Regions from separate parts of the Phenylobacterium sp. NIBR 498073 genome, predicted to be linked through region 1. Evidence: predicted binding sites of a transcription regulator. Region 1 holds the regulator's gene; the other holds the start of a gene.
What was found. Region 1 encodes HrcA, which represses chaperone genes, less so after heat shock. Its sites were predicted from a motif close to GTTAGCANTCNNNNNNNNNGANTGCTAAC; they were not measured.
Positions count from the first base shown of each region.

Region 2: the regulator HrcA is predicted to act here: its motif matches at 5,834-5,862, upstream of groES (co-chaperone GroES).

Region 1 is NZ_CP114599.1:365,543-373,430, forward strand. It holds gene O4N75_RS01850 (PEPxxWA-CTERM sorting domain-containing protein) at 1-175, shown strand, start outside; gene O4N75_RS01855 (arylsulfatase) at 295-1,794, opposite strand; gene O4N75_RS01860 (DUF1275 family protein) at 1,911-2,507, opposite strand; gene grpE (nucleotide exchange factor GrpE) at 2,582-3,193, opposite strand; gene hrcA (heat-inducible transcriptional repressor HrcA) at 3,205-4,275, opposite strand; gene rph (ribonuclease PH) at 4,386-5,102, shown strand; gene O4N75_RS01880 (GFA family protein) at 5,811-6,284, opposite strand; gene O4N75_RS01885 (hypothetical protein) at 6,438-6,713, shown strand; gene O4N75_RS01890 (GFA family protein) at 6,833-7,312, opposite strand; gene O4N75_RS01895 (hypothetical protein) at 7,370-7,888, opposite strand, start outside.
Region 2 is NZ_CP114599.1:626,575-634,462, reverse strand. It holds gene O4N75_RS03240 (SDR family NAD(P)-dependent oxidoreductase) at 55-930, shown strand; gene O4N75_RS03235 (GNAT family protein) at 1,011-1,595, opposite strand; gene O4N75_RS03230 (sulfite exporter TauE/SafE family protein) at 1,592-2,350, opposite strand; gene O4N75_RS03225 (GNAT family N-acetyltransferase) at 2,526-3,044, opposite strand; gene O4N75_RS03220 (acyl-CoA dehydrogenase family protein) at 3,152-4,465, opposite strand; gene O4N75_RS03215 (VOC family protein) at 4,818-5,201, opposite strand; gene O4N75_RS03210 (hypothetical protein) at 5,282-5,701, opposite strand; gene groES (co-chaperone GroES) at 5,921-6,208, shown strand; gene groL (chaperonin GroEL) at 6,262-7,888, shown strand, end outside.

The DNA.
Region 1 (7,888 bases):
GACGGGCCTCAAGGATCCGAGCTTTGCGATCGACTTCCGGACCCCGGTCAACTTCTGGCCGGCCTCGGCGGTGCCGGAGCCGGCGACCTGGGCGATGCTGATCACCGGCTTTGGCCTGGTCGGCGCGGCGCTGCGTCAACAGCGACTGCGCGTCGCCTACGCGCCGAGGCGATGAACCGCGCGACGATTACGTGACCCTGCGGGCGCCGCAGCAGATCGCCGCCTGGGCCGAGGGCCAGGCGGCGATCTTGGGGGGCGGTCGCCGGAAGCCGGCCGGCTTCCGGCGACGCTGGCTCAGGAACCGCCGGTCGCGCCGAACTGCAGCGTGTCCATGACCTTCTCGAGGTTGAAGCTTCCGGCCCGCTGGGCCGGCGGGAACTCCTTCAGGGTTTCGAGATACTCGCCGATGATGTCCTGGCACGGCACCAGGATGAACGCGCGGTCGAGATACCAGTCCCAGTAGGTGTTCGAGGTGATGTCGGCGAACTCGTAGGGGTCGGTGCGCAGGTTGTAGAGCTTGGGAATGCGGCCGGTGACGAACGGCCGGCCCCAGATTTCCAGGGTGCCCTCGACCTTCTGCTCCATGAACACGACTTTCCAGTTGTCCATGCGCAGCCCGGCCACTTCGCCTTCGTCGGTGAAATAGATGAAACCCTTGCGCGGGCTCTTCTCGCCCTTGGTCAGGTGGCCGACCAGGCTGTCGCCGTCGAGGTGGGACTTGAACGTCTTGCCGCCCAGGGTGGCGCCCTTCTTGAGGTCCTCCTTGATCGAGCCGGCGCCCGCCATCTCGGCGAAGGTCGGCAGCCAATCGAGGTGCGAGACGATGTCGTTCGAGACCGAGCCCGCGGGGATCTTGCCGGGCCAGCGCACCATGGCCGGCACCCGGTAGGCGCCTTCCCAGCTGGTGTTCTTTTCCGACCGGAACGGCGTCGTGCCCGCATCCGGCCACGAGTTGCAGTGCGGGCCGTTGTCGGTCGAGTACATGACGAAGGTGTCGTCGGCGATTCCGAGTTCGTCCACGAGGTCGAGCAGCACGCCGATCGCCTTGTCGTGGTCGATCATCACGTCATGGTATTCGCTCTGCCAGCGTCCGGCCTGCCCGCGGCTCGAGGGCTTGGGGTGGGTGCGGAAGTGCATGTGGGTGGTGTTGAACCAGACGAAGAACGGCACGCCGGCCTTCACCTGCGCGCGAATGAAGGCGACCGCCTTTTCGGTCACTTCGTCGTCGATCGTCTCCATGCGCTTCTTGGTCAGCGGGCCGGTGTCCTCGATCGACTGGCCGCCCTTGCCGTCGGCCTTGCAGTGCAGCACGCCGCGCGGGCCGAAGCGCTTGCGGAAGTTGGGGAATTCCTTGGGGTCCGGATAGTCGGGGTTCTCCGGCTCTTCCTCGGCGTTCAGGTGGTAGAGGTTGCCGAAGAACTCGTCGAAGCCATGCATCGTCGGCAACTGCTCGTCGCGGTCGCCGAGGTGGTTCTTGCCGAACTGGCCGGTGGCGTAGCCCTGGGTCTTGAGCACGGTGGCGATGGTCGGGATCGAGTCCTTCATCCCCTCCTTGGCGCCGGGCATGCCGACCTTGGTGAGGCCGGTGCGAAGCCCGCCCTGGCCGGTGATGAAGCTGGCGCGGCCGGCCGTGCAGCTCTGCTCGGCGTAGTAGTCGGTGAACACCATGCCTTCATTGGCGACGCGGTCGATGTTGGGCGTTCGGTAGCCCATCATGCCCTTGGTGAAGCAACTGAGGTTCGACTGACCGATATCGTCGCCCCACATGACCAGAATGTTGGGTTTTTTCGCCACGGCAATTCTCCTCGCCCGCAAGACCAGGGCGGGATTTTCGCGTCCGGCGCGGCGGGCCGACATCGGGCTTTACCCGCGTCCTGCGAGGCGAATGTCTGGAGGGCGCGCGGCTGGGCTCAGGCCGTCGCCGGCGCCAGGTCGAGGCGGGCGGCGGCGAGGGCCAGCAGCGCCATGGCGGCGGCGGCGATCCAGAGGGCCCCGGGGCCGAGCCGTTGGAAGGCCAGGGCGCCGAGGGCGGCGCCGGCGACGAGGCCCAGCCACAGCAGCAGGTGCGGCGCCCAGCCGAAGCGATCGCCGCCCATCAGCGCCGCAGTGATCGCCTTGCCGAGCTTGACCAGGGCGCCGGTCATGTAGGTCAGGCCGAAGCGGACCTCGCCGTCCTGGGCGAAGACGGTGTTCTCCGCCCCCATGGCGAAGGCGAGGACCAGGATGGCGGCCGGCAGGGGCGCAAGCGCGGCGAGCGTGGCGGCCAGCGCCAGGACGAGGCTGACGAAGGCCAGCACCGCCGGCCCGCGCCGGGCCCCGGCCTTGCGGCCGAGGAAGGCTCCGGTCGAGACCCCGGCCACGAAGGCGGCGATCAGGGCGAACGCCAGGCCTGCATAGCCCGCGCCCTCGGCCAGGCCCACCGCCAGGCGGGTGGAGTTGCCGCTCATGAAGGAGACGAAGAAGCCGCCGGTCAGCAGGAAGCCGACGGCGTCCACGTAGCCGGCCACGGCCGAAAGGCCGCTGGCCAGCAGTCGAACCCGGCTGCTCAGACGAATCAGTTCGCCCCCTCCCGCTTAGCCAGTCAGGCCTTGGTGTCGACCGAGCCGCCGGCCTCGCCGTCGCCCACGGCGTAGGGATTGGCGGACGGGGCCGGCTCGGCGGCGGGCGGCAGGTCGGCGCCCGAACCCTTGGCGGCGACCACGACCATGGCCGGGCGGATCAGCCGGCCGAGCAGCTCGTAGCCCGGCTGCAGCACTTGGATGACGCCGCCGGCGGCGACGTCGGGGGCGGGCTGCTCCATCATCGCCTGATGCTGGTGCGGGTCGAACTTCTCGCCCTTCGGCGGGTCGATCTTCTTCAGGCCGTTGTTCTCGAAGGCGCTCAACAGCGACTTCTGGGTCATCTCCATGCCGACCACGAAGTTCTTGACCGCCGGGTCGTCGACCGGCGCGGCCAGGGCGCGGTCGAGGGTGTCGGCGACGGTCAGCAGGTCGCGGCCGAACTTCTGGATCGCGAAGGCGCGGGCGTCGTTGGCCTCGCGCTCGGCCCGGCGCTTGGAATTCTCCGCGTCGGCGGCGACGCGCAGCATCTGGTCCTTCAGGGCCTGAACCTCGGCCTTCAGGGCGATGATCTCGTCGACGGCGGCGTCGGCGACGTCGTTGAATTCTTCGGCCGGCGTTTGATCGTCGGACATCTTGTATTCCTCTAAGCGTTCGTCACCTGGGACAGCACGCGGGCGGTATAGTCCACCAGCGGGATGACCCGGGCATAGTTTAGACGGGCGGGACCGATCACGCCGATCGCGCCCAGCACCTTTTGCCGGCCCGTCATATAGGGCGCGGCGATGACGGCGGAACCCGAAAGGGAAAAGAGTCGCGTTTCGGCGCCGATGTAGATGCGCACGCCCTGGGCGTCCCGCACGTCGTCGAGCAAACCGATCAGCTGCTCCTTTTGTTCGAGGTCGTCGAACAGCATGCGCACGCGTTCGAGGTCGTCGAGGGTCTCGCGGTCGCCCAGCAGGTTGGCGCGGCCGCGGACGATCAGGGCGCGGTCGGCGCCGTCGCCGCCGCTCCAGGCGGCCATGCCGTCCTCGACCAGCCGGGCGGCGGCCTCGTTGAGCTGACGGCGGGCGGCCTCCAGCTCGCGGCGGATCTCCAGCCCCGCCTCGCCCAGGGTGCGGCCGCGCAGTCGGGCGTTCATGAAGTTCGAGGCCTCCTGCAGCGAGGAGGGGGTGACGCCGGCGGCCAGCCGCATCAGCCGGTTCTCGACCACGCCGTCCTCGAACACCATCACCGCCAGGGCCTGGTCGGCGGAGAGGGCGACGAACTCGACGTGTTTGACGCCGGCGTCCCGCACTGGGGTGACGACGATGCCGGCCCCGCCGGCGAGGCCCGAGAGGATGGCCGAGGCCTCGTTCAAGGCCTCCTCGAAGTTGCGGCCCTTGGCCGAGAGCCGGGCCTCGATGTTGCGGCGGTCCTCCTCGGCGACGTCGCCGACCTCGAGCAGGCCGTCGACGAACAGCCGCAGGCCGGCATGGGTCGGCACCCGGCCGGCGCTGACATGCGGCGCGCCGAGCAGGCCGAGCTGGGTCAGGTCCTGCATGGTGTTGCGGATCGAGGCCGGCGACAGGTGCACGCCGCCCTTGGAGAGGGTGCGCGAGCCGACCGGCTCGCCGGTCTCCAGGTAGCTCTCCACGACGCGGCGGAAGATCTCGCGGGCGCGCTCGTCGAGTTCGCCGAGCGAAGGCCCGGAGGAAAGCAGCGGGTTGGTCACCACGGGCGGCGGTGCTCGGTCTGGGCCATGGACGGAACCTCTTTCATCTAGGATAAGCCGCCGGACGCAAGACGCCAGACCCATCCGTTTTTCCAATAGCCCGCAGGACCGCCATGCGCCCCTCCGACCGCACCCCCGACATGCTTCGCACCGTGACCCTGGAGACCGGGGTCAACCGTTATGCCGAGGGCTCGTGCCTGGTCAGCTTCGGCCACACCAAGGTGCTGGTCACCGCCAGCGTCGAGGAGCGAGTGCCCGGCTTCATGCGCGGCCGCGGCGTCGGCTGGGTGACGGCCGAGTACGGCATGCTGCCGCGCGCGACCCATACCCGCGGTCGCCGCGAGGCCTCGGAGGGCAAGCAGTCGGGCCGCACCCAGGAAATCCAGCGGCTGATCGGCCGCTCGATGCGCGCGGTTGTCGATCCGGCGGCGCTGGGCGAGCGGCAGATCTCGATCGATTGCGACGTGATCCAGGCCGACGGCGGCACCCGCACGGCGGCGATCACGGGCGCCTGGGTGGCCCTGCGGATGGCCACGCAGTACCTGCTGGACGAGGGCGTGATCGCCAAGGACCCGATCGTCGACCAGGTCGCGGCGGTGTCGTGCGGCGTCTACAACAACACCCCGGTGCTGGACCTGGAATACGAAGAGGACTCCAACGCCGAGGCCGACGCGAACTTCGTGCTGACCGGCAAGGGCGACATCGTCGAGATCCAGGCGACCGGCGAGAAGCGCGGCTTCACCCAGGACGAGTTCGAGCAGCTGTTCAACCTGGCCCGCAAGGGCATCGGCGAGCTGTGCGAGGCCCAGCGCGCGGCGACCGGGAAGTAGCCGCATTTCATCGTGTCATCCCGATTTGCGAAGCAAGACCGGGATCCATGAACACCGGATGGGGCGGGTGCGCCTCAGCCGAGCTTCATCCTGCATCATTCGCGCGAATGGGTCCCGGACAAGCGCTGCGCGCTTTCCGGGATGACACTTGAGTGCGCCCCAAAACGAAAAACCCCGCCCCGGGGAGGACGGGGCGGGGTTCTCGTATCTAGACGGGCGGCTGGGGGAGGAGGGGCGCCGCGACGCGTCTAGAGGCCGTTCAGCAGATAGCGGAACGACGATGCCGGCATGCGCGCAAGTTCGCGGGCGAAGGGGCCCAGCATCCAGTCGATGACGCGTTCGATAGCGTTAGCCATGCCCATCTCCTTTGTGTGCGGCGCAGCAAATTGTTGCAATGCAAATAGGGAGGTCTTGGCGGCTATGCAATGGGTGCGGGGTGGTTTTTTGCATACCCAAGCCAAAATGAGGGCATGTTCGACCGTTGGGGGCGGAAATGTCGCACCTGTTCCAGGCGGGCTCGGCGGCAATGGCGCCGCTCGTGAGAATTTCCGCGCGGGCAAACGCGGCCTTCTGGCCGGGGAGCAGGGGCGGGGTGGACGTCGACATGTCGGCCGACTGCCGTCGCTCAGCTGCCGGCGCGAGGACGGTTCGGGATCGCACAGCGACGGCTATGCGGCAGGCGCCACCTGTCGCGGCGAGCGCGGGTAGCTAGGGCTTCGGCGGCCACTCGGCGGTGTCGTGGTCGGGATGCTGGTAAGAGACGATGCTGGCCAGGTGGGCGGCGGCCCGCGGTTCGTCGTCGGCGTGGACCGGCAGGGCCGCGAGCCCGGCGAAATACGGCAGCTCGGCCGACGAGGCGAGCTGCACGCGGGGCGCGGTCTCGGCCGGGCGATCGAGGGCGCCGATGGACAGGCCCACATCGCCGTCGTCGTACTCATAAGTCAGCGGCGTGCCGCAGTCGCCGCAGAAGCCGCGGGCGACCTTGTTCGAACTCTGGAAATGCTTGAGCCGGCCGCGGGTCCAGACCACGGCCTGGCGGGGCGCGCCGACATAGGGCCCGAAGAAGCCGCCGGTCGCCTTCTGGCACATCCGGCAATGGCAGATCGAGGCGTCGCCGAGTTCGCCGTCGACGCGGAAGCGTATGGCGCCGCACTGGCATCCGCCGGTGATGTTCGTCGTCATGTCCGCGTCTCCGCACGCCCAGGCGGGTGATGCTACCCGTTTGACGAGCGGGCGGTAGAGCCGATTTTCCGAGGCCGCGGCGACGGCGAACCGGCCTTTGCCCGATGCGGGTCCGGGTCTAGTCTGACGGCCGGGGGCTAAGGGAAGAAAGCCATGAGTGACGCTGTCGGCCCTGGCGACCTGGTTCTCTGCGTCAACGCCGCCCCAAACCATGTCACGGGAAGGCCGGTGCCCCTGCAGGCCGGCGAAACCTACCGGGTGATCGCGGTCATGGAGTTCGCCTGCCCATGCGGACGGTCCGACGCCCTGCTCGACGTCGGCATCGACTTCGCCTGGTGCCAGACGCGTTTCCGGCTGCTGCCCAAGCCCAAGGCGCAGGCCCGGACGCGGCGGGTTTCGGCGCCCAAGGAGACCGAGCCGGTCGGCTGAACCTCAGCCGAGGCGGACCGGAGCCTGCGGCGCGCTGGTCCAGAACTCCGGATCGTGGCCGTGCGCGCGCCGCGGGCCTGTGTTCGGCGTGCCGGTGGAGGCGCGCGCGAAATAGGACGTCAGAGGTCTTCCGGCGGCGTCTTCCGGCGCCGGGGGCGCTCGCGCATCACGCCGGGATAGCCCTTGAGCGGGGAGAGCGGGGCGCCGTCGTAGATCCAGTCGGCCTGTTCGGTCAGGCCGAGGTGATAGCGCGGCTCGCGGCCGGTGCGGGTGGCGAACACGCCGCGCGGAATATTGACCATCTTCGGCGAGCGCGGCCGCTCGTATAGCATCGGCGTGCCGCAGCGGGCGCAGAAGCTGCGCGCGACGCCAGTCTCCGGGTCTTCGTAGCGGGTGAGGAGCTCCTCGCCTTCCAGCAGCCGCAGGCGCGAGCGCCAGGAGCCGACATAGGTGGCGTAGGCCCCGCCGTGGGCGCGGCGGCCCGCCTGCGAATGATCGTGCCAAGCCCAGACGGCGGGGACGTCGATCTCCAGGCGGACGGCGCCGCAGGCGCAGGCGCCTTGCGATTGGGCGGCGGAGCGTTTGGCCTCTTGCGGCATCTGGGTTCTCGCGGCGGCGGCGCCGGAGCCTAGCGCATGGGGCGATGGCGTGCGGGACTATCTGGCGGCGACGGGTTTGGGCGCGGCCAGCCCCCTCAGCAGGGCGTGGATGGCCACGATCGCCCCCGCCATCTCGCAGAGCTCCTCGAGAATGATCAGGCGGGTCCAGGTCAGGCCCGTGTGGCCGATGGAGGCGATCCAGCCCCGGTGGACGGCCGAGCTGACGGTTTCGAAGCCCAGCGACCCGACCAGGAACAGGAGGCCCGCGAGGATCAGGCACGCGGCGACGTCGCGCCGGATCCGCAGGAGGAACGGCACGAGCAGGGCCGCAACCGACGCGGCCAGCATGCCCGCCACCACAACCCAGTTGTAGTAGAAGGAGTCTGCGACGCCCCTCGCTTCCTGCAGGAGGTCGCCGGTCGGGTCCAGAATGCGTTCGTGAAGCGAGGCGCCTTCGTCGAACGACAACAAGAGGAAGACGCCGCCGAGCAGGGCCCAAGACCAGCGGACGATCGCATCGCGGCCAAGCTCTCGGTGGGCGGCGGCCAGCGCCAGACCGCCGGCCATCGCCCACAG
Region 2 (7,888 bases), 260 kb from region 1:
GAAAACCTCGCCCCGAAGATGGCCCCATAACTTAGATCATTAGGGAGAAACGACATGGGCCTGCTGGACGGCAAGGTCGCCATCATCACCGGCGCGGGCAACGGTTTGGGCGAGGCCTACGCCAAGCTGTTCGCCAAGGAAGGGGCCGCGGTTGTGGTCAACGACCTGGGCGGGCCGCGCGACGGTTCCGGTTCGGATAAGGGCGCGGCGCAGAAGGTCGTTGACGACATCATCGCCGCCGGCGGCCGGGCCGCGGCCAACACCGACGACGTCTCGACCCTCGAAGGCGGCGAGAACATCCTGAAGACCGCCCTGGATAATTTCGGCCAGGTCGACATCCTCGTCTGCAACGCCGGCATCCTGCGCGACAAGACCTTCGCCAACACCACCGAGGCCGATTGGGACCTGGTCGTGAAGGTCCACCTGAAGGGAACCTACTGCTGCACCATGCCGGTGTGGAAATGGATGAAGGACAACGGCAAGCCCGGGACTATCATCATGACCTCCTCGACCTCGGGCCTCTACGGCAACTTCGGCCAGTCGAACTACGGCGCGGCCAAGGCCGGCATCTACGGCTTCATGCGCGTGCTCTCGATCGAGGGGCGCAAGTACGGCATCCGGGTCATGGGCCTGGCCCCCGGCGCCTTCACCCGCATGACCTCGGACCTCCCCGGCTTCCGCGACAAGGAACCCGATCCGATGGCCCTGCCGGAGAACATCGCCCCCGGCGTGCTCTACATGGCCTCGGACCTCGCCGCCGACCACACCGGCAAGGTGCTGGGCGTCTCGTCCCGCGGCGTCCGCGAGATCAAGATGCTGCAGACCGACGGCTTCACGCCGGGCCGGCCCTACACCGCCCAGGAGGTCGCGGAGAACGCCGCCAAGGTGTTCTTCCCGGCCGCTCCGGAGAAGACCGCCGCGAGCGCCTGATCTATCGCGGGGGGCGTCGTACGAGCGTCGCCCCCGCGCCGTGTCATTGCCGGTTTGCGAAGCAAGACCGGGATGACACTCTAGGCGAATACGGCCAGCCGTTCGTCCAGCCTCTGGCGCACGGCCGGCCACTCGTCGGCGAGGATCGAGAAGATCACCGTGTCGCGGATGCGGCCGGTCCAGGTGACGCGGTCCTGGCGCAGGATCCCTTCCTGCACCGCCCCCAGCTTCAGCACCGCCGCGCGCGAGCGGGCGTTGCTGGCGTCGACGCGATAGACCACCCGCCGCGCGCCGCCGTCGAAGGCGTGCCCCATCATCAGCCGCTTGGCGGCCGGATTGACCACGCCGCCCCGCACGTCGGGCCGGTAATAGGTGCCGCCGACCTCCAACACCGCATTGGCCGGGTCGACGCCGTAGAAGGTGGTGAGCCCGACCACTTCGCCGCCGACCATCACCGCGTAGCCCTGGGCGCCGCCCTTGGCGTTGTCGTCGATCAGCTTGGCCCAGGTCGGGTCGAAGTGCTCGCCGGCCCAGGAGTAGGGATAGAGGCGGGTCCAGACGTCCTGGTCGGCGTTGCAGGCCGCGCGCAGCCCCTCGCGGTGCGGCTCGCCGATCGGCTCCAGCCGCACGAACGGGTTTTCCAGCACCCTGGGTTCGATCTTCATCCGGCCCCTCGCACGAACAGTTGAGCGGCCTGGATCAGATAGAGGACCCCGATCCCGGTCACGATCCACTTCGTCCAGCGCTTGAAGTCCACATCGGTGATGCGGCCGAGGATCCAGCCGCCGACCGCCGTACCCGCCATCGAGAGCGGAATGGCGATCACGAACATCCACCAGGGCGGCAGGTCCTGGGCGCGACTGGTGAGCAGCGGCGTCCCGTAGACCAGGATCTTGGCCAGGTGGGCGAACACCTGGGTCGCGGCCTTGGTGGCGACGATGGCGTGCCGGGTCAGGCTGGTGCGCACAAAGAAGATGTCGAGCAGCGGGCCGGCGACCCCGGCGGAGAGGTTGAGGCCCGTGACCATCAGGCCCGACGCGAAGGCCTGGGGCGGCCGCGCCGCGTCGAGGTTGATCCAGCGCTGCGGCAACCAGAGCAGGAACGGCACCAGGCCCATCAGCAGGTAGAGCACCGGCTTGGACGGCGCCAGCGAGATCAGCGCGACGATGCCGCCGGCAATCGCCGAGGCCAGGGCGTACCAGCCGACGATGTCCCAGCGGACGAACTTGCGGTGCAACACCGCGCGCCAGCCGTTGGCGACGAGCTGCAGGATGCCGTGGGTCACGAATGCGGCGGAGACCGGCAGCACCAGCGCCAGCCCGCCCATCAGCACCAGGCCGCCGGCCATGCCGAACACCCCCGACAGGGTCGCCGTGACGAAGGCCAGGCAGATTATGAACAGAGCCGAGATCAGGCCCATGGGTCGTCCTCCAGGTTGCGAGCGGCTCGGACGGGGGACACAGGCGCCCCGGCTCCACCGGTCAGCTGCGCGACGCGCGCGCGGGAAAGAGGTCGCCTCGCTGCGGCTCCCGGCGGTCGCGCCGGACGGAGGTTCGCTGTGGGCGAACCTTGCTTACACCGAACAGGCGTGGCTGTCAGATGAGCTTGTAGAAGTATGTGGTGCTGCAGAGTTCGCCGTCGGGCGTCAGCGCGTAGTTCGGGATGACCCCGACCCGCTCCCAGCCCAGCCGCGCGTAGAGCCGCTCGGCCTCGCCGCCGGTGACCGTGTCGAGCACCAGCAGCGTCAGGCCGAGGCCGCGGCCCGCGTCCTCGGCGGCGGCCAGCAGCGCCTCGGCCGCGCCGCGCCGCCGGCCGCGTCGGTGGACGAGCATCTTGGCGACGTCGCCGCGGTGCGGCTGGTTGGGCATGCCGGCGGCGATCACCTGCACGACGCCGAACAGACCCTCGTCGTCCTCAGCCGCCAGCACCGCGCGGCCGTCGCCGGCCTGGGCCGCGGCCGCGCGCGCCCAGAACGCAGTCGCCTCGTCGAGGGTCAGGCCCGCCATGAACGAGACCGAAGCCCCGCCGTCCACGCAGTCCTTCAGCACCGCCCCGAGGGCCGAGGCGGCGCGGAGGGTTTCGTCGGCGCTCAGCCGTTTGATGCGAAAGCTCATGGTCTGAGCCTAGGCCCGGCCGACCGCGCCGGTCGATGGCGGCCGGGCAAAGAAAAAGGCCCCGGACGCGCCGGGGCCTGATCCTGTGCAGCTGTGTCAGCCGACGCCTAGTTGCGGAACACCGCGGCGGTCGACGGATCGTGCGGCATCTCGCGGTACTGGCGGACCTCGTTGCGGCCCACGACCATGTGGTGCACCTCGTCCGGGCCGTCGGCCAGGCGCAGGGTGCGGGTCGAGGTGTACATCCGGGCCAGCGGGGTCTTTTGGCTGACGCCCAGGGCGCCGTGCATCTGGATCGCCTGGTCGATGATCGTGCAGACCCGCTCGGGCACCATGGCCTTGACCATGTGGATCCAGATCCGGGCTTCGTCGCGCGGCAGGATGTCCATGGCCTTGGCGGCCTTGAGCACCATCAGGCGCATGGCCTCGATCTCGATGCGGGCGCGGCTGACGATTTCGATGTTGCCGCCCAGCTGGATGATCGGCTTGCCGAACGCCTCGCGGGTCAGACCGCGGGTGACCAGCAGGTCGAGGGCCTTCTCGGCCTGGCCGATGGCGCGCATGCAGTGGTGGATACGGCCCGGGCCCAGGCGCAGCTGGCTGATCTCGAAGCCGCGGCCTTCACCGAGCAGCATGTTCGAGGCCGGCACGCGCACGTTGTCGAACACGATGTGCATGTGGCCGTGCGGGGCGTCCGGATCGCCGAACACGTTCATCGGGCCGAGGATCTTCACGCCGGGCGCGTCGGTCGGCACCAGGATCTGCGACTGGCGCAGGTGGGGCGGGCCGTCCGGGCTGGTCTGGACCATGGTGATCATGATCTTGCAGCGCGGGTCGCCGGCGCCCGAGATGTAGTGCTTCTCGCCGTTGATCACGTACTCGTCGCCGACCAGGGTGGCGCGGGTGTTGATGTTCTTGGCGTCGGACGAAGCGGCGTTGACCTCGGTCATCGCGAAGGCCGAGCGGATCTCGCCGTTCAGCAGCGGCTTCAGCCACTTTTCCTTCTGTTCCGGCGTGCCGACGCGCTCCAGCACTTCCATGTTGCCGGTGTCCGGGGCGGCGCAGTTCATCGTCTCCGACGCCATCGGGTTCTTGCCGAGTTCGACGGCGATGTAGGCGTAGTCGAGGTTCGACAGGCCTTCACCGGTGTGGGCGTCCGGCAGGAAGAAGTTCCACAGGCCGGCGGCCTTGGCCTTGTCCTTGGCCGCTTCCAGCACTTCCAGCTGGCCGGGCGCGTAGCTCCAGATGTCGGTCTTGCCCTCGCCGAGGCGATGGAATTCCTCGGACATGGGCTGGACCACGTCCTTGATGAATTGCTTGACCTGATTGTAGAGCGGCAGCGCCTTGTCCGACATGCGCAGGTCGTTCAGTTCGTCCTGCACGTTCAGCGTGAAGCTGGCCTGCTTAGCGGCCTCGGTCATCTGGGTCTCTCCTGCTGCGATCTTGGTTGGCGGTAGTTTTGGCCCATATTCCCGCAAAATCAAACAAGCGTTTTAATTTTACAGCGTCCAGCATTGGACGTGCGCCATCGCGAGGCCGAGAACCCCTGCTGCGCAAGGGCTCAGTCCGAAATCACGGATCGGAGAAAGCCGGCGCCTCCGCGCCGCCGCCTCAGGCGTAGAGCGGCGCGGGCAGGCTCAGCAGCACCAGGGCCGCAGCCAAGCCCAGGATGACCAGCGCAGGCGCAAGCTTGAGGAGCAGGTTCATGATGGTGACATGGGAGCGACCGGTCGGTATCGCCAGCCGCAATCCCGACATTTTCTCGCGGGCCGCTCAGCCCTGGTGGCAGACGGCTTCGATGTTGTGTCCGTCGGGATCGAGCACGAAGGCCCCGTAATAGGTCGGGTGATAGTGCTCGCGCAGGCCCGGCGCGCCGTTGTCGCGCCCGCCGGCGGCCAGGGCGGCCGCATAGAAGGCGTCGACCGTGGCGCGGTCGGGCGCGGTGAAGGCGACGTGCAGGGCGCCGGTCGTCGCGCCGGCGTCGCCGATCCAGAAATAGGGCCTGCCGTCCGAACCATAGCCGAGATGGCTGGAGCCGCCGGTCTGCTCGGGCGTCACCTCCATCACCATGGCCACGCCCAACGGCGCGAGCGCGGCGTCGTAGAAGGCCCGCGCCCGGGCGAAGTCGCTGACGGTCAATCCGATGTGGTCGAGCATGGCGTGTCCTCCGATCGTCAACCGCCAGCCTTAGCGGCGGGACTGACGCAAACCTGTCAGCAGCCCCGCCGGTTCGCCGGCTATTTCGCGGCCAGGCCCGAGGTGTTCTTGCAGACCGCCTCGACCAGCGCCTTGTCCTCGGCGCTCTTGGCCGCGCCGGGGGTGGCGGTGCGCCAGGTCGCCGACAGCTCCAGCGGCTTCTTCGGCGAATAGCCGCCGAGGCTGATCATCGACTTGCCGCTGCAGTCGACGGCGGTGACGAAGCCGACCCCGTCGGCCTTGCCAGGGCCGGACGGCCCCATGCGCGGTTCGGCGCCCGGCTTGCCGACCGCCTGCATCACGACCACGCGGCCCGTCAGGGTGTCGCGGTATGAATAATCGGCGTCATAGGACCATTCGAGCCCGTTGGCGGTCTTGGCGTAGGGGGTCCAGGCCTCGGCCTGGGCGGTGGTGGCGGCGGCCAAGGCGCAGAGGCCGGCGAGCGCGAAAATGCGGCGCATGGTGGTGTTACTTCTCCTGGTGTTCCCTCGGGTCCGACCCTATCTGCGGCGCGTGCCGGTAACCAAGCGGAATCAAAAACCGTCGTGCGCCGTGCTTGACTCCCTTCGGAGCGTTCCCTACCTCCGCCCTGCGTTAGCACTCAGGGGTCGCGGCTGCTAACGGCCGCACCCGGAGGCTGACCGACAGGCATTCAACCGTCCCGAACGGAGACATAAGATATGGCGTTTCGTCCTCTGGGAGACCGCGTCCTCGTGAAGCGCGTCGAGGAAGAAGAAAAGACCAAGGGCGGGATCATCATCCCCGACACCGCCAAGGAAAAGCCGCAGGAAGGCGAAGTCGTCGCCGTCGGCCCTGGCGCCCGTGACGACAACGGCAAGCTTCAGCCGCTCGACGTGAAGGCCGGCGACCGCATCCTGTTCGGCAAGTGGTCGGGCACCGAGGTCAAGATCGACGGCAAGGACCTGCTGATCATGAAGGAAAGCGACGTCCTGGGCGTGGTCGAGTAACCACCCCTCCTTCGTCCTTCCTCCCCATCCACTTCTATTGAAAGACGAGAAAAATGGCCGCCAAAGACGTCTATTTCTCCTCCGACGCTCGTGACCGCATGCTGCGCGGCGTCAACACCCTCGCCAACGCGGTGAAGGTGACCCTCGGCCCCAAGGGCCGCAACGTCGTCATCGAAAAGTCGTTCGGCGCCCCGCGCTCGACCAAGGACGGCGTCTCGGTCGCCAAGGAAATCGAACTGGCTGACCGCTTCGAGAACCTCGGCGCCCAGCTGATCCGCGAAGTCGCCTCGAAGACCAACGACAAGGCCGGCGACGGCACCACCACCGCCACCGTCCTGGCGCAAGCCATCGTCGTCGAAGGCCTGAAGTCGGTCGCGGCCGGCATGAACCCGATGGACCTGAAGCGCGGCGTCGACAAGGCGGTCGCCAAGGTCATCGAGGAGATCAAGTCGACCTCCAAGAAGGTCACCACCAACTCGGAAATCGCTCAGGTCGGCACCATCTCGGCCAACGGCGACCTGGAAGTCGGTGAAATGATCGCCAAGGCCATGGCCAAGGTCGGCAACGAAGGCGTCATCACCGTCGAAGAAGCCAAGAGCCTGGAAACCGAACTCGACGTCGTCGAGGGGATGCAGTTCGACCGCGGCTACCTGTCGCCGTACTTCATCACCAACGCCGACAAGATGGAAGTCGAGCTGGAAGAGCCGCTGATCCTGCTCTTCGAAAAGAAGGTCTCCTCGCTGCAGCCGCTGCTGCCGGTGCTGGAAGCCGTGGTGCAGTCGGGCCGTCCGCTGCTGATCATCGCTGAAGACGTCGAAGGCGAAGCCCTGGCCACCCTGGTGGTCAACAAGCTGCGCGGCGGCCTGAAGGTCGCGGCCGTCAAGGCTCCGGGCTTCGGCGATCGCCGCAAGGCCATGCTGGAAGACATCGCCATCCTGACGGGCGGCGAGCTGATCAGCGAAGACCTGGGCATCAAGCTCGAGAACGTCACCCTCGACATGCTCGGCCGCGCCAAGAAGGTCCAGATCACCAAGGACGACACCACCATCGTGGACGGCGTCGGCGCGAAGGACGCGATCGAAGGCCGCATCGGCCAGATCAAGCGTCAGATCGAAGAGACCACCTCGGACTACGACAAGGAAAAGCTGCAAGAGCGTCTGGCCAAGCTGGCCGGCGGCGTTGCGGTCATCCGCGTCGGCGGCGCGACTGAAGTCGAAGTGAAGGAAAAGAAGGACCGCGTCGACGACGCCCTCAACGCGACCCGCGCGGCCGTGGAAGAAGGCATCGTGCCCGGCGGCGGCGTGGCGCTGCTGAAGGCCTCCAAGGTCCTCGACGGCCTGAAGGGCGACAACGCCGATCAGGACGCCGGCGTCGCCATCGTGCGTCGCGCCCTGCAGGCGCCGATCCGTCAGATCTCGGAGAACGCCGGGGTCGAAGGCTCGATCGTCGTGGGCAAGATCCTCGAGAACAACTCGCCGACCTTCGGCTTCAACGCTCAGACCGAGCAGTATGTCGACCTGGTCGCCGACGGCGTCATCGACCCGGCCAAGGTCGTCCGCACCGCTCTGCAGGACGCCGCCTCGGTGTCGGGCCTGCTGATCACCACGGAAGCGGCGATCGTCGAAGCCCCGAAGAAGAACGCTCCTGCCGGCGGCATGCCGGACATGGGCGGCATGGGCG